DNA from 2 places in the Clostridium nitrophenolicum genome. Region 1 is predicted to be linked to the other one. Evidence: a T-box and tRNA genes for the amino acid it is inferred to sense, from the RefSeq annotation. Region 1 holds a T-box; the other holds one or more tRNA genes.
What was found. The T-box of region 1 lies ahead of thrS (threonine--tRNA ligase). A T-box ahead of a tRNA ligase gene usually reads a tRNA of that ligase, here a tRNA-Thr.
Positions count from the first base shown of each region.

Region 1 (9,405 bases):
TTTACATATTCTATTTGCCCATCAGTTATATTCATTATTTTAACCTGTACTGGTGCAAGCCAAGCTGGGAATGCTCCTGCATAGTGCTCAGTTAATATTCCTATGAATCTTTCAATAGAACCAAATACAACTCTATGAACCATAACTGGTCTGTGCTTTTCTCCATCTGCTCCTATATAAGTTAGGTCAAATCTTTCTGGCATTTGGAAATCAAGCTGACAAGTTCCACACTGCCAAGTTCTTCCTATACAGTCTTTTAAGTGGAAATCTATCTTTGGACCATAGAATGCTCCATCACCTTCATTAACTCTGTATGGTAGGCCTGCTGCCTCTAATGCTTCTCTTAATCCATTAGTTGCTGCTTCCCAATCTTCATCGCTTCCCATAGAATCTTCTGGTCTTGTTGAAAGTTCAATAAAGTATTCAAATCCAAATACTTTATAGAATTCAGTTATAAGTTTTATAACATTTAATAGTTCATCTTTTATATTTTCCTTAGTTAAGAATAAGTGAGCATCATCTTGAGTAAAACATCTAACTCTCATAAGACCATGTAATGCTCCTGATTTTTCATGTCTGTGAACTAATCCCATTTCAGCATATCTTAATGGTAATTCTCTATATGAGTGTATTCCATTTTTGTAAACAAGTATTGATCCTGGGCAGTTCATTGGCTTTATAGCATAATCTCCCTCGTCAATCTTAGTGAAATACATGTTTTCCTTATAATGATCCCAGTGTCCTGATTGATGCCATAATGATTCACTTAATATTACAGGTGTCATTATTTCATCATAGTCTGCAGCTTGGTGCATTTCTCTCCAGAAGTTTTGAAGAGTATTCCTTACTATCATTCCCTTTGGATGGAAGAATGGAAATCCTGGGCCCTCTTCCTTTATGCTGAATAAATCTAATTCTCTACCTAATTTCCTGTGATCTCTCTTCTTTGCTTCTTCTAGCATCTTTATATGCTCATCAAGTTCTGCTTTCTTTTCAAAGGCAGTTCCATAGATTCTTTGAAGCATTTTGTTCTTTTCGTCACCTTTCCAGTAAGCTCCTGCTATTGAAAGTAATTTTAATGCTTTAGCTTTTCCAGTAGATGGTACATGTGGGCCAGCACATAAATCTACAAAATCACCTTGTTTGTAGAAAGATATAATTGCATCCTCTGGAAGATCTTGAATTAATTCAACTTTATAAACTTCTCCTTTTTCTTGCATTAACTTTATAGCTTCGTCTCTTGGAAGTTCAAATCTTTCTAGTTTTAAGTCTTCTTTAACTATTTTATTCATTTCAGCTTCTATTTTTTCAAGCATTTCTGGAGTGAATGAAAATTCTGCATCAAAATCATAGTAAAATCCATTGTCTACTGCAGGTCCTATAGCTAATTTAACATCTGGATATAATCTTTTTACAGCCTGTGCAAGTATATGTGAAGCTGTATGTCTTAATATCCACTTTCCATCTGCATCTTCAAAAGTTAATATTTCAAGCTTGCAATCGTCGTTAACCTCTGTCATTAATTCTGCTCTTTCACCATTTATTTTAGCTCCTAGAGCCTTTTTAGCTAATGATGTGCTCAGTTCAGCAGCAATATCTGCTACCTTTAAACCATTTTTAACTTCCATCTGTTTTCCGTCTTTTAAAGTAATCTTTACCATCGTTTTTTCCTCCTATTTTCTATTTATATTATATAAAATTAAAAATTAAACAAAATAAAAAACTCATCCCATGTATGGGACGAGTATTATCGCGGTTCCACCCAAATTCAATAGCAGTACATTACAACTTAAATAGAATACAAACATATTTCAATAGAAATATACTAGCTATTATCTTTGTACCTTTAACGCAGGCTAACGGAAATACTTACTAAGTTTCAGTACTCAACTCAAAGGTGGTTTTCAATAACACTTACTCAAAGAACCTTTCAGCCTATGGGTTCTTCTCTCTTGGAGCAGCTACTTATTTACTCTTCCTTGTCATTGTTTTTATTTTCTACATTATAGTTTTTTATCAAATATATGTCAATCATTTTTTCAAAATAAAAAAACTCATCCCATGTATGGGACGAGTATCATCGCGGTTCCACCCAAATTCAATAGCAATATATTACAACTTAAATAGAATACAAACATATTACAATAGAAATATACTTGCTATTATCTTTGTACCTTTAACGCAGGTTAACGGAAATACTTACTAAGTTTCAGTACTCAGCTCTAAGGTGGTTTTCAATAACACTTACTCAAAGAACCTTTCAGCCTATGGGTTCTTCTCTCTTGGAGCAGCTACTTATTTACTCTTCCTTGTCATTGCTTTTATTTTGTATTTATTATATTATTTAATTTAGTTTATGTCAACACAAAACTATAAATTATTCAATTATTCTAAAACTTTATACTCTATGGATGCTGCTTTTGATTTTTTTGCATAGCTTACAGTCATTGCAAAAATTAACTCTATCAGTAAATACTTTTTCTATTGTATCAATTAACTCGTTGTTTTTGCAGTTTTCAACGCAGTGAATTGTTATCTTTTCTGGTGAATTCGTTATTAGCACACTTATAAGCATATCCTCCATATTAGTGCTTTCTTTATATCTTAAATCACTTAAATCACTAAATAACTTTAATGTTATATCATTGCCATCTTCATCCTGTACTGAATACTCTCCGCTATTGTCAATTATTAAATTAATTTTACCTATTTTACTTTCTTGAACTTCTACAAAATATTTTAAGAGCTTTATAAACTCGTTATATTCCTTATCTACCATGTATTTTTCTACAACTTTATCTATTATTGATTCTAAATCTTCTTTTAATTCCTTCATTCTAAAAGTTATAAAGCCATTTATATTTATCTCTTTATTTTCATTTATACATTCAACTATTTTATCTATCACTGAATTTTTTTTATTCATGCAGTAGATCGAATTCTCATCAATTACACGTTCTTCTCCTCTTAAAGCGTCCAAGCTACTTTGTTTTATATCTTTGATTTCATCAAATTTCAAAAAGAAATATGTATCAGATAAAAAACCTAGTATATCTTTTTTATAAAATTCCTCTATAACTACATTGTATAGTATATTAGCCATATGAATGTTGAACACATTGAGAAGCTTAGGGCTAATTTCTTCGTCACAATAGATTTTTACGAAGTGAGTATTTGAATCTATGCTTTCTGAAATGCCTATATTTATATTTTTATATCTAAAGTATTCTCTGACCTTATTTATTCCATCTATGATATCTTCTCTATCATCATTGTAAACAACAGTAAGTAATAGCAATCTTCTCACTCCCTTCTTGAAATAGTATGTGTCTAAACTAAATGTATATGCAATTTTTTTTTGTCAAATATCGACAGTTGCATTATTGAAACTTTGCAGTAGAATATGTAAAATAATATAGGGTTTCGAGGTCGAAAATTAACTTTCTAGCTAGTTTTTCTATACCGATTTTCTAATATAAATATTACTTAATATAAATATTGCTTAGAAAGGATTTTAGTATGAAGTATGCTATTGTAGACTATAGAACAAGTAAAGAAGAGATTCTGAGTTTGAAAAAATTAGGTTGCGAGATACTAATTCCTCCTCCTTCTGATGCGCTTTATGAGGCTGTTTGTGGCCATCCAGATATGCTTTTACATATAGTTAATCAAAAAAACGTTATAGTACATAAGGATATGGATAATGGGTTCATTGACATATTAAAGAATTTACAATTACACATAGTCTTTTCTGAAAATAATCTTGGATCAACTTATCCTTATGATATAATTTTAAATAGTGTAAATTTGCCTAACTTGTTTATTCACAATATAAAATATACTGATCCTAAACTTTTAGAAATGGTAAATGTTAAAAAGCTTATAAATGTAAAACAAGGTTATACTAAATGTTCTACTGCAATAGTAAGTCAAAATGCTGCAATGACTAGCGACACGACAATAACTAAGGCTTTATCTAGAGAAAATATCGATGTACTTCTCCTTCCGCCTGGCGACATACTCTTACCAGGCTTAAATTATGGTTTTATTGGAGGGTGTTGTGGGCTTTTAGACAAAAATTTATTAGCTTTTTATGGAGATCTAAACTATTATGCTTATGGAAAAGAAGTTATGGAATTTTTAAAAAAACATAATGTGGAGCCAGTTTTCTTAAGAAAAGGTAAACTTATTGACAGAGGAAGTCTTTTTATAATTGAAATATAAAACTCCCCATATAAAGCTTTATATGGGGTTTTGCATTTAGTAATTTAATACTTCTATTATTTTGTTCACATCATGTTCTGAAAGTGCAGGATGTACAGGTATTGCTAATACTTCTTCACATAACTTTTGAGATACTGGGCAGTTGCTGCTAATATTCAACTTCTTGTATAAAGGTTGATCTGGTAATATTGTTGGATAATATATACCATAACCTATTTCATTTTTTTCAAGCAAATTAATTACTTTACTTCTGCTCTCTTTACATCTTATTGAAAATTGATGAAATACATGTTTAGTATTATTATTTACTATAGGTAGTATAAATCTATCTCTATTTAATTCTTTCAAATATCTATATGCATTATAAATCCTTAAATTATTAAAATAATCTATTTTTTTTAATTGTTCAATACCTATCGCTGCACTTATATTGGTCATTCTAAAGTTATACCCTAATATATCATGTTGATATCTTTGCACCTGACCATGATTAATGATTTTTTTTACAAAATCATAAACCTTCTCATCATTTGTAACTACCATTCCACCCTCACCGCAGGTCATATTTTTTGTTGGATAAAATGAAAATGCTGATACTGCACCAAAAGTTCCAACCTTTTTCTGTCTGAATTCTGCTCCATGGGCCTGGGCACAGTCTTCTATCAAAATAATATCATATTTTTTGCATATCTCCACAATCCTCTCCATATCGCATGGGTTGCCAAAAAGATGAACTATAATCATAGCCTTTATTTTTCCTTTAGTATTCTTTATAAGATTCTCCACTTTGTCTGGGTCTATATTAAATGTATCTTCTTCTACATCTGCAAATAAAGGTGTAGCACCTACATAAAGAATTGCATTTGAAGTAGCAATAAAACTAAATGGTGTGGTTATTACCAAGTCTCCTTTACCAATACCTGTACCTAACAAAGCAGCATGAAGTGCAGTAGTACCATTAGTAGTACATAGAGCATATTTACATCCTAAATAGTCTTTAAACATATCCTCAAATTTAGTTACATACTCACCGCTAGCTAGCTGTCCCTTTGACAATACTTCCATTACTGCTTTTTCTTCATCTTTAGTAATTAACGGTTTTGCAATAGGAATCAATTTATTTCCCCCTTTTAGATACGCAATTTACTATTTCTCTAGCAACTTTTAACGCTAGATACCCTGTTTCTTCATTGCTTATTGGTTTTTTCCGTTGAGTTATACACTCAATGAAATGTTGTAGTTCTATCTTTAATGGTTCTCCTTCAAAATACAGTGTTTTTTCTTTTCCAACTATATTGTATGAATTATTTTCACTAATCGAATTCTTTATATCACAAAGCTTAACTAAATCTATTTTACTTTTTATATAATCTACATGAATATTCTCATCAGAACTAGTAATGTGTAACTTTCTTATTTTTTCTTGAGATGTTCTACTGGCCGTAAGACTCGAAGTAATACCATTATTAAATTGCATCATTGCTAATACATCTTCTAAATTTTCATCATGTGACGCTGCAAATATTTTAGCTGGTTCACTATTGATCATAGAAAGAATTATATCAATATCATGTATCATAAGATCTGTAACTACATCTACATCAAAAATTCTATCATGTTCAACTTTACTAATTCTGTTTGCTGAAATAGATAGAACTTTTTTTGTTTTTAAATACTCTGTTAAATATAAAATTACAGGGTTAAATCTTTCTACGTGTCCCACCATACAAATAATATTTTTATCCTTCATATAATCAATCAACATTTTTGCTTCTTGTACCGTTGAGGTTATTGGTTTTTCTAATAATATATCCTTATTTCTTTCTATACATTTTTTTGCAATATCATAGTGAGTAGTTGTAGGGGTACATACTATCACAGCATTTACACTATCTAAAAAGCTGTTTAAATCTTCGTAATAGTTAACATCATATATCTGAGACATTTCCTTCATTGTTTTAGCATCTGCATCATATATAGATATGTCATCTACATTACTTCGCAAATGATTTAGAACTCTTAAGTGATTTTTACCCATTCTGCCTAATCCAATAATTCCAATCTTCATAGTTCTCTACTCTCCATTTTATAGTTTTTAGTATATGCTATGAACTTTGTAGAACATTTGACATACTAAAATTAATAAATTATATGATAGATTGTTAATCTTATTGATTGTCAATTAGTTGGTCTTCTGGGACATCTCTAAAGTATTTTGCAGGATTTCCACAATTAATCTTTTTTGCAGGGATATCTTTCGTTATAACACTACCTGCTGCTGCAAAAGCATCTTCACTAATTACTTTTCCAGGAAGTATAGTTGCCTGTGCTCCAATTCGGCCACCTCTTTTTACAGTTACCCCTTTAAATGAATATTCCTTACCTTTAAGTCGTGCAGCATAGTTATCATTAGAAGTTACTACACCGGGTGCAATAAAAACATAATCTTCTAACTCAGAATACGCAGTTATATACACATTTGTCTCTAATTTGCAATGAGAACCAATAACACAGTTGTTTTCTACTGCTACACCTCTACCAATAATTGTATTATTTCCCACTGATACATTTTCTCTTATGGTAGAAATATCTGCAACCAAGCAGCTATTCCCAATACTACAACCTCTATATAGTATAGCGGCTGTTCCTATTATGCAGTTATCTCCAATATTACAGCCGCTAAGATTATTATCTATTTTCAATGCACTTGTTGAAACACTCATAGGCAATTTTCCTATAACAGCATTATCATCAATTCTTACATTACTTCCTATGATCGTTCCATCATGTATAATTACACCGTTTCCAATCTTAGTATTTTGTCCTATTGTGACATTTTTGCCTATTATCGTGTACCATCCAATACTTACATTTTCTCCTAAAGAATTTCCTTCTTTTATAATCGCAGTAGTGCTAATTTCTATATTATCATTAAAATATTTCATATAAATTACCTCCAAACATTCGCTATAACACTATAATATTTATCCTCTAACTTATTTGTGTCATTGAACTATACATCTTTAATACTAAACATAATCATTTTTCTATAACATTCTTTACATTTCACCATAGTATGAAGTGAGGTAATCATACCTTTCTATATTAAAGAGGAGGTGCGGTGTGATGCCTAATAATCTAGTATTTAATAATGTAGCGGAAAATCTTAAAACGCAAATATATGGAAGCACATCTGGTGGCACTGTCACAAGTGTGTTAGTAGATTCCAATGGTAATATACAACTTGGTGGTAGCGTTACTGCTACCATTGCTGCTGGTACTGTTACTGTTGTTGGCGGTAACATCACTGCTACCGTTGCTGCTGGTACTGTTACTGTTTCTGCTGTTTCTCAAGGTACTGTGACTGTCGTTGGTGGTAATATTACTGCTACTGTTGAGGCTGGTACTGTTACCGTTGTTGGCGGTAATATTACTGCTACCGTTGCTGCTGGTACTGTCACTGTTTCTGCTGTTTCTCAAGGTACTGTAACTGTCGTTGGCGGTAATATCTCAGCTACTGTCGCTGCCGGCACCGTAACTGTTGAAGGCGGTAATATTACTGCTACCGTTGCTGCTGGTACCGTAACTGTTGTTGGTGGTAATATAACTGCCACTGTAGCTGCTGGTACCGTAACTGTTATTGGTGGTAATATTACAGCTACTATTGCTGCTGGTACTATGACTGTTGCTGGTGGTAGTATCTCAGCTACTATTGTAGGCCATGGATTTACAACCTCTAATTCAACACTTAATACTAATACTGCAGCGTTAACTAATACAGCTTTCCAATTTGATACTTCTCAGTTCGACAATCACTATTCCTTCTATATAATGAATACTGGAACAGCTACTGTATCTGTTAGACTACAAGTTAGTCCAACAACCACAGATTCTTACTTTGTTAATGATAACACTGCTGAGGTTACCCTCACTCAAAATCAAGCAGTTGTACTAGTTCCTGGTTACTTCTTGAACTATACAAGAGTACAAGTATTAGGAGTAGGGTCTGATACGTCAACTGTAGTAGCTTATATCAACGCTCAGAACTAATTATTAAGTGAACTTTGATTCTATAGAGGGCAGGGGCATCATTCCCCTGTCTGTTACATAAATTAATTTAAGTGGGAGTGATTGATTTGAATGCTAAGCTTAGCGTATGCATGATAGTAAAAAATGAAGCTAAAAGTATAGGGAGATGCCTTGAAAGCATAGTTGATATAGCAGATGAAATTATTGTTGTTGATACGGGCTCCATTGATAATACAAAAGAAATAGCAAAAAAATATGGAGCTAAGGTATATAACTTTAAGTGGGTAGATGATTTCAGTAAAGCAAGAAATTATTCTATTGATAAAGCTACAGGTGATTGGATTTTAATTTTGGATGGTGATGATGAATTTGAAAAACAAGATGTTCATAAACTGTTGGATATAATAAATAATTCTGATGAAGGTGATATATTTATCTTTAATTCTATATGTTACGTGGGCGATACAGCTGGTAGTGAAAAAATAATGAATGTCAACATTAGATTATTTAAAAATAAACCTCAGTTTAGATACCAAGGTAGAATACATGAGGGAATCAAACCACAAAGTAAAGATGTTGTAACAAAATTCAGTGATATTCGCATATACCACTATGGATATATAAACACTTATGTAAAAGATCAAAAAAAACGAGAAAGAAATATGAGGATATTAAAAAAGGAATTAGATGAAAATCCAGACAATCCTTATTGGTTATTTTGTATAGGAAATGAATATTTTGCCTTGAATGAGCTTGATAAAGCATTAGAATATTTTCTTTCTTCCTATGAAAAATGTAATATGCAAGATATTTATGTCCCTAAAGTTATATTAAGAATAATAATGATCTATGATGCTTTAAATAAACCAGATGAAGCTTTAAAATATATCGATGAGGCTCTATCTCATTACCCTCAATATACTGATGTTGAATTTTTAAGAGGAGGAATATACCATAAACTTGGACATATTACTAAAGCCATAAGAAGTTTTCAACACTGTATAGAATTAGGAGAACCTCCTTCCACTCTTAATTTTTTGATGGGAGTTGGGAGTTATAAAGCGTATTATGCCTTAGGTAACGTTTTTCATCAAGTAAGCGACTATGATGAGGCTCTAAAATGCTATAATCAAACCCTTCTAGTAAAAAATG
Region 1 is NZ_AP042469.1:4,943,156-4,952,560, forward strand. Features, by position in the region: gene thrS (threonine--tRNA ligase) at 1-1,661, opposite strand, end outside; T-box leader at 1,734-1,995, opposite strand; T-box leader at 2,064-2,325, opposite strand; gene ytxC (putative sporulation protein YtxC) at 2,399-3,298, opposite strand; gene ACZ5N4_RS23400 (DUF6873 family GME fold protein) at 3,520-4,224, shown strand; gene ACZ5N4_RS23405 (DegT/DnrJ/EryC1/StrS family aminotransferase) at 4,261-5,340, opposite strand; gene ACZ5N4_RS23410 (Gfo/Idh/MocA family oxidoreductase) at 5,342-6,292, opposite strand; gene ACZ5N4_RS23415 (DapH/DapD/GlmU-related protein) at 6,393-7,169, opposite strand; gene ACZ5N4_RS23420 (DUF6385 domain-containing protein) at 7,351-8,274, shown strand; gene ACZ5N4_RS23425 (glycosyltransferase) at 8,361-9,405, shown strand, end outside.

Region 2 (9,405 bases), 640 kb from region 1:
CTTATAATAATTTCTATAAAAGAAGTCTCTATGATATTCTTTGGCATAATATTATATAATAAAAATACCGTAATTCCATCTAACAAGTTTGGAAAGCTTACAACTATATTATTTTACTTATCTATATTTACCTTAACTATTAATATAAAGTTAGGTACTTATCTTATATATTTGTCTGTTGTAAGTGCGTTAATAGCTTTTGTTAATTACTTTATTTTGTATTATAAGAATAAACAATTATTAGGTAACAATGATAAGAATGTACAAAAATAAAAGGCTAGAATGAAACCTTCTCAGTTTCACTCTAGCCCTTGACACTTATTCCCACATATCTTTAGATAATTTCTCTATTACATTTTTTCTTTTTTTAGTTTCTTCATAATCTATTGTTATGTGTTCTCCTATACTGAGAACATCACCTTCTCTAGCTTCTTTTGGTATTTTGTTTACTTCAATGTTTATTACCTTGCTATCATATAGTTCTACTATTGCAAAACCACCTTCAAATCTATCAATTATACCAAACACGACAGCACCTTCCTTTTTATAAATGTAAAAAGCAGCTATATAATATTATAATTATAAAAGATATAAAAATAGTGAATCTCCATCCATACTATTTTGCTTATTCATAAAATAAGAGGTATTTCCAGTATCTGTTTTTACTGTACTATAAACCACTTTTAAAAGTTCATCAATATTAAAAGGCTTAGAAATATAGTTGTCCATACCTGCATTCAAAAACTTCTCTTTATCTTCTTTTAAAGCATATGCTGTTAGAGCTATAATAGGTGTACGACTATCATTATTTTCTTCAGATTTTCTAATTATTTTTGTAGTTTGAATTCCATCTAGTATAGGCATTTGTATATCCATAAGTATTAAGTCATATTTCTTATTTTCAATAAGCTTTAAAGCCTCTTCGCCATTATTAGCAATATCACATGTGTGTCCATTTTTCTTGAATAAATTGTATATTACCATTTGGCTTGCCTTATCATCCTCAACAATAAGAATATTCAACCTTCTACCAACTAAATTATTTGTTTGAACCTTTGTTTTTTTATCACTTATATTTGTGCTACTGTATTTTTTACCTTTTTCTAAAGATATATTAAATGAAAACACAGACCCTACATCTTTTCTACTTTTTACTTCAATTTTACCATCCATCATTTCTACAAGTCCCTTACAAATGCTGAGTCCTAGACCTGGACCAAAATTCTTTCTGGTATATTCTTTATTATCAATCTGACTAAAGCCTGTAAATAATTTAGGTATATCTTTTCTATCTATACCTATGCCTGTGTCTCTTATTAAAAATTTTAAATTAACTTTTTTGTCAGCAGACTCCACTTTTTCAATGATAAGCGAAATAGTGCCATACTTAGTGAATTTTATAGAGTTATCTATTAAATTATCTAAAATTTGTTTTATTCTTACAGGATCACCAATTAATGTATCCGGTATTGATTCATCTATTTTTGCTTTAAACTCCAATTTGCTTTCAAGTGCCTTAATTGCAGTTAATCTTACAATCTCGTCTATGAGTTCTTTAAAATTAAATTCAACACTATCTAGTTTTATATTTCCAGATTGGATTTTAGAAAAGTCTAAAATACTATTAGTCATATCTAACAAACTTAATGCACTTGACTTCACTAAATTTAAGTTTTCTTTTTGTTCAGAGTTTAAATTGGTCATCAGAGTTAAATCTGTCATACCTATAATACCGTTAACAGAGGTTCTTATTTCATGACTTATATTAGCTAAAAATTCATTTTTAATTCTACTACCTGTTTCTGCATCTTCTTTTTCCTTTTTTAGTTCTCGAACTGTCACTTTGTAGTCAGTAATGTCATTTAATATTATTATTTTACCTTCAAATTCATTCCTAGTATCAATTATAGGTACTATTTTAATATTAAAATACTTTGCTCCTTTATTAGTCAAGATTTCTCTTTCCATTGAAAATTCCGTATTTTCACTGTCAATCTTCACTAGCTTATCTTCAATTTTACATACTAATTTATCTATCTCATTTTCAAACTCTATATTATAAAATGTGTCATGCGCTTTAGGGTTTAACTTAATAATTTTGTTGTTTTTATCTAATAAAATGGCTTCAAAAGGTAGTATCTGAAATATACTCAAATATCCTCCTTTATTAAAATCTATGTCAGTTTTATTATCTTTTTCACTTTCGTATTTATTTAACAACTACAATACCCCCCAAAATTTCACAAAATGCACATTGTTAAAACGATAACACTAAATTTTAATAAAATAACATATTCCAACCACTTAAAATCTAATATTAACAGTAATTTTTCATATTTCAATATATCAAAATATAAAACAAACCTTTTAGAGTTAAATTTAAAATATTCTGTATTCTGCATCTGCTCTAAATCTTCAAAAATTACATTTAACAAAATTTAGCCTTTTGGTTTTAATTATAAATACAGAGAAAAAAAAATTCAACCCATTTTTATTAGAAATTAATATGGTGCTCCTAGCAGGGTTCGAACCTGTGGCCTGCTGATTACGAATCAGCTGCTCTACCAGCTGAGCTATAGGAGCCTACACTATAATTAGTTTAACTTAATTTTACATAAAAGTAAAGTTTTCATGTAGATTCTATTGTGCATATTGTAATAAATAAAGTAAAGGCTTTTACCTTATTCATAGTAAAAGCCCTTACCTTATTCTTGATGTATAACATCTAAATTTCCAAACTTACTAAATTGTCCTAACCAAGCTAATTTTACAGTACCAGTCGGACCGTTTCTTTGCTTTGCTATTATACACTCTCCTATATTTTTATCTTCAGTTTCCTTATCATAGTATTCATCTCTATATAAGAACATAACTAAGTCAGCATCCTGCTCGATAGAACCGGACTCTCTTAAATCGGATAGCATAGGTCTATGGTCTGTTCTTTGTTCAGGTGCACGAGATAACTGAGATAGTGCAATAACTGGACACTGCATTTCCTTTGCTAGTGCCTTAATTGATCTTGATATTTCTGAAACTTCCTGCTGTCTACTCTCAGAGCCACTCTTACTACCTGACATAAGCTGAAGGTAGTCTATAAGCACTAGATCTATTCCTTGCTCTATTTTCAACCTTCTGCACTTTGACCTCATTTCCATTACTGACATACCAGCGGTATCATCAATAAATATTTTAGCGCTAGCAAGAGGGCCTGATGCCTTAGCGATATTTTCCCAATCCTTATCATCTAGGTTACCGGTTCTAAGCTTTAGCATATCTACATGAGCTTGTGAACATAAAAGCTTATATGCCAATTGTTCCTTAGACATTTCCAGGGAAAATATAGCTACACTTTTTCCTGCCCTAAGCGCTGCATGCTCTGCTAAGTTTAATGCAAAGGTGGTTTTTCCCATAGAAGGTCTTGCAGCTATTAGCACCATATCACCTTTTTGAAAACCAGATGTTTTCATATCAAGTTCTCTGAATCCAGATGCAACGCCTGTTGTTTCTCCTTTATTGTTAAAAAGCCTTTCAATTTCTAAAAATCCTCTTTCCAAGACTACACTCATAGGTTCAAAATCAGATGTACTTTTACTATTAGATAAGTTAAAAATCTCCTTTTCAGCTAAATCCATAGCTTTTAATACATCATCTTGATTATTATAACTCTCTTCTATAATTTTTGTAGAAGATCTAATTAGTTTTCTTAAAATAGATTTGTCACTTACAATCTTTATGTATGACTGCACATTAGCCGTGGAAATTACAGAACCACTTAATTCACTTATATAAGTTATTCCACCTGCTGCTTCTAACCTATCTGTAGACTTTAAATGCTCTGTAAGAGTTATTATATCTACAGCTATATCTTTTTGATAAAGGTCCAAAATAGCATTAAATATGGCCTTATGTGAATCTTTATAAAAATCTTCAGCTTTTAAAACTTCCATAGCTTCTGCTATGGAAGTTTTATCAATAATCATAGAACCTATTACGCTTTGTTCAGCCTCAATGCTATGAGGCATACTTCTAAGAGGTGCATCCATGTATCATCACTCCTTAGAATTTAATTTAAAATACTAGTCCAATAAGTTGTTCAATATTATTTACTGCCTTAACTTCTATATCTTCAAGTCCTTGAGGAACTTCTTTGGAATTATCTTCTGGAACAATTACAAGTTTTATTCCTTTTCTTCTTGCTCCATAAATTTTTTCAAAAATTCCTCCAACAGGCTTTATGTTACCTCTAAGCGATATTTCTCCTGTTATAGCTATATCCTGTCTTAATGGCTTGTTTAAAAGTGCGCTAATAATACACACTGTAATAGCAGCTCCTGCTGAAGGTCCATCAATTTTTCCTCCACCTATTACATTTACATGTATATCATAGTCACTTATATCCTTATCAGTTATTTTTCTGATAACTGACGCTGCATTAAACACAGAATCTTTAGCCATGCTTCCAGCTGTATCATTAAATCTTACTATTCCTTTTCCTTTTTCCTTTGCTTCAAAAACCGCTGTTTCTATTTCTATAGTAGATCCTACATATCCACTTACGCCTAACCCATATATATGCCCAACATCATATTTTGATTCTACTTTAACTTCTTCAAAAGGAACTAATCTACTTATAGATATTACTTCCTTTAAATTTTCAACTGTTATCTTTACCTTCTCTTTTAAATTAGTATCCTGATCGTTGTAAAGTACATAACCATAAACATCTGATAGTATATTTACTGCTTTTCTTCCTTCAATTGTGTATCTGCTTATAAGCTCTGACACGCCTTCTTCTAATTGTATATTTAACTTATCAGCAGCATTTTCTACTATTTGTTGTATATTTATTGATGTTAAAGGTTCAAAATATACTTCTGTACATCTTGACCTTAAAGCTGGATTTATTTCACTAGGCTCTCTTGTAGTTGCTCCTATAAGTACAAAATCTGCTGGTGCTCCATTTTCAAAAAGATATTTTATATATCTTGGTGTGTTTTCATCTTCTGGATCATAATATGAAGATGAAAACTCAACTCTCTTATCTTCTAATACCTTCAATAACTTATTTTGAAGCATTTCATCTAATTCGCCAATTTCATCTATAAAAAGCACGCCGCCATGAGCTTCCGTAACAAGTCCAAGCTTTGGTTCAGGAATCCCTGTTTCAGCTAAATCTCTTTTAGTTCCCTGGTAAATTGGATCATGTACAGATCCAAGCAAAGGATTAGTAATTTCTCTTGGATCCCATCTTAATGTAGTGCCATCTACCTCTACAAATTTAGCATCTTTTTTAAAGGGAGTATATTTTAGTTTTTTTACTTCTTCTAGCGCAAGTCTAGCTGCAGTTGTTTTTCCAACCCCAGGAGGACCATATAGTATAATATGTTGAGGATATGGGGATGCTATCTTTGATAAAATAGCTTTTATTGCTGTTTCCTGTCCAACAATTTCACTAAAAGCTTCTGGTCTTAGAATACCTTGAATGCTTTTGCTTAATTTTCTAGAGTCTAGTACTTCAAGCTGAGCATATTTTTTAAGAGTTTTTGCATTTTCTGGGCCTTTTTGCTTTTTTATTATACTTAGTCTAACCTCATCCATATACTTATCTTGTTTTTCCATGAGGTTTTTTTCTACTTCGTTCTCTATTTTATTTTTTACATAATTTTTTGCTAATGCTTCTGAAATCCAGATATTTGTATCTTCAAGAGCCTCGTATATATTAGATTCATCTGGTATAGAATTTAATCCTTTACCATCACTTACTATCTTATTTAATGCATAGATTCTCTTAAATATATCTTTACTTTTTATATAGTTTTGTAGCTTATATTTTACTACTCTAGCCCTTACAGTACCTTCGTCTATTACTTTATTCAAAATATCGTATAGAACATTTACCTGGGTATCAACTGGTATAGTATTAGTTAATTCCTGTTCCAACCCATCAATAAATTGTGATTTCACAAATTTTCCCCCTTATTTTTCTGCAATAACCACTTTAACCTTTGTGGAGATTTCAGGATACAATTTTATTTCTACATCATAAGTTCCAAGCTGTTTTATAGTATCTACTACGACCTTTTTCTTATCTATATTAATATTAAATTTCTTATTTATTTCGTCTGCTATATCTTTTCCTGTTATTGCTCCAAACAATCTTCCATTTTCACCTGATTTAACACAAAGATTTACTTCTTTGCCTTTAAGGCTTTCAGCTAACTTTTGAGCAGCCTCTATTTCGGCTAGTTTTTGTCTTCTCTCAGCTTCTTTCTTATTATTTAAGATATGAAGATTTGAATCTGTAGCTTCTTGTGCAAGTCCTCTTGGAAACAAATAGTTTCTTGCATATCCATCTGAAGCATTTATTATGTCTCCCTTCTTCCCTAGTGATTTAACATCCTTTACTAATATAACTTTCATTATTCTTCACCTTCCCTAATGTATTTATCTATGGCATTTTTGAGCTTTTCAAAAGCTTCATTTATATCAACAGATTTAAATTTTGCTCCAGCCATAGTCATATGTCCTCCTCCACCTAGGGATTCAAGTATTAATTGCACATTTATATCTCCAAGTGATCTTCCACTGATAAATATCTCGTCTTTTATTTTAACAAAAACAAAAGATGCTTGAATACCTGTAATATTTAGCAGCTCATCCGCTGCCTGTGCAGCTAATACAGTATCTTCTATTTCATTAGGACATATTGCTATAGCTATGTTTTTAAATACCTTCGCTGACTTAATAATCTCAGCTCTTTTTAAATAAGTTTCTAAGTCATCAGCAAAAAACCTTTTTACATCTATTGTATCTGCTCCTAATCTTCTTAAAAAAGAAGCAGCCTCAAAGGTTCTTACACCAGTTTTAAAATAAAAATTCTTTGTATCAACACATATTCCAGCTAGCAATGCCTCCGCTTCAATAGGCTTTAGTTTTGGTTTTTCAACCATGTATTGAAGCATTTCAGTAACTAGTTCTGACGTAGATGATGCATATGGCTCTATATAACTTAAAAGAGCACCTTCAATAAAGTCAGTAGACTTTCTATGATGATCTATTATAACTAATTTATCAAAGTAATCAACAACATTTATATTCTGTACATACCCTTTGCTATGCACATCAACAAGTATAAGAAGACTATTTGTATCTGCTTCCTCAATACATTGTTTACTGCTTATAAATGCATTTTCATAGTCTTCCTCTTCCTTAATTTTCTCTAATATTGGTCTTATGCTATTATTCTCATTGTCTAATATTATAAAGCAACTCTTTCCAAGTAATGTAACTGCTTTGTAAATTCCAATAGCTGCTCCTAGACAGTCTATATCAGGAGTCATATGACCCATTATGAATACTTTATTGCTTTCATTTATTAAATCTACTAGTGCATGTGCTATAACTCTTGCTCTAACTTTTGTTCTTTTCTCTACTTCTTTCGTCTTTCCTCCATAAAATGAAAGCTTCTCACCATTCTTTACTATGGCCTGATCTCCACCACGACCAAGTGCTAATTCCTTAGCTGACACAGCATAGTTTTCATTTATCATAGGAGTTTCTCCACCACGGCCTACCCCTATACTTAGAGTTACAGCTAATTTGTTTCCCATGTTTATTTCTCTTACAGTATCTAATATATCGAACTTTTTTTCCATCTCTTTTTCAATGTACTTATTTTGAACTGATAGCACATACTTATTTTCGTCATATTTCCTTAGCATTGCATTTAAACTTTGAGCATAAGTATTTATTGTTCTTTCTATTTCTGCAATTATTAAGGGCCTTTTATCTTCATCAATAGTTTTTATTACATCATCAAAGTTATCAACTTCTATGAGCATAACTATTTCTTTTTCTGAATCCACGGACTCTACAATTTGAAATAAGTCTGTAACATCATAAAAATACAAAAGTAGTATTCTGTCTTTTGTATTTTCAGATGTATCTACAACATTCGTATATATATCATAATATCTATCCTTTATTTTAATGTATCTAAGTACATTTTCTTTTCCATCTAGCGCTTGCCTCAAGTTAAATTCCTTAACTATACTTTTAATATTTTTCCCTAATATATCTTCATCTTGAATTATAGGAGAGAATTTCTGATTATACCACAACATCTCTCCTTCCTTTCCAATGATGATCAATGGAAAAGGAAGTCTTACAAGAGTGTTTCTAGTAGCATTATCCAACTTAGAAGAAAAGTCTTCAATAAATCTTTTCCACTCATCTTTTTTCACTTTTGTATTTTTAATATTATAAATTACAAGCAAACCATATAAACTTATAGCTACTATACCTGCTAAAATGTGACCATAAGCTATGAGAGCTAAAATAAGAATAGCAATTATTATCATATACATTTTACTACTTGTTATAAAATAATTATACTTTTTATCCATTTAGTAACCTCCAGTTACTCTGTTCTGGGCCTCTTGTAAGGATCAAGCTTTCTAAAATCAAATAATATATCTATTAAACCAGCATATATATAAACTATATAAAGTTGAGAAGTAACAGTAAAAATTAGTATTAATGCTGTAACAGCCCTTGACAAATTGTATTTTCTTCTTAAATAATATGTTGCTAACGCTAATCCATTCAACATAATGGTTAGCTGAAATATTGATTGTGGAAAAATAGCTATATATTCTTTTGATGGAATGTTGCTCCTTTCAATTAACAAGCCTAAAATAAAAATTAGACCTACTAAAGTACCTATTCTAGTATTAATATATAATTGGCTAAAGGGTTTTATCTCTCTCATTTTATAATTTAATCTTTTAAGTATGTTCCTAGCTATTGTGTAATTTAAATATGACAAAGATAATGATAACATAATAACTGAAAAAGGCATAATTTTTAATATTGAATCTGTATTTATATTTTTGTACATCTCTTCCATAGTGGCAATTTGCTCTTTGCTCATACCTATTTTTGCATAAGTTTCTTTAACCATAGCAAAAGTTTCATTCATCATTTTTATACTCTTATCGATAAGACTAACAATTCCACCTTTATCAATTAAAGTTGAATAAATACTAACATTTATAATTAATACAATGATAAAAGCAATAGATAAAAATAATATTGTTGTACTTGCTTTTTTATCATGTTTTACGCAGTATCCAAGAGTCATCCCTGAAAAAACAATTGTTATAGAAGATGCTAGTGCTGTTAATGGATTAAATATCATTAGCATAAGTATAGCACTTATTACTATAGATCCTACTGCAACTTTATAGTTATGTCTTATATACAACACTGTTATTGGAATTGGTAAAATAAAAAAACCTATTAATTCAAAAAATGGTATGTATGTATTCAAAAGCTTTATAATTACAACAAATATTGCTAGTAACCCTGCTTCTACCATAGCTCTAGTATTATAAACTCTATTGT
Region 2 is NZ_AP042469.1:5,582,776-5,592,180, forward strand. Features, by position in the region: gene pgsA (CDP-diacylglycerol--glycerol-3-phosphate 3-phosphatidyltransferase) at 1-273, shown strand, start outside; gene ACZ5N4_RS26540 (DUF3006 domain-containing protein) at 319-528, opposite strand; gene ACZ5N4_RS26545 (response regulator) at 580-2,220, opposite strand; tRNA gene ACZ5N4_RS26550 (tRNA-Thr) at 2,508-2,583, opposite strand; gene ACZ5N4_RS26555 (replicative DNA helicase) at 2,706-4,043, opposite strand; gene lonC (Lon family ATP-dependent protease) at 4,069-5,964, opposite strand; gene rplI (50S ribosomal protein L9) at 5,977-6,420, opposite strand; gene ACZ5N4_RS26570 (DHH family phosphoesterase) at 6,420-8,405, opposite strand; gene ACZ5N4_RS26575 (YybS family protein) at 8,420-9,405, opposite strand, start outside.
Region 2: it encodes a tRNA-Thr, which carries the amino acid that the T-box ahead of thrS (threonine--tRNA ligase) is inferred to sense. The anticodon was not compared.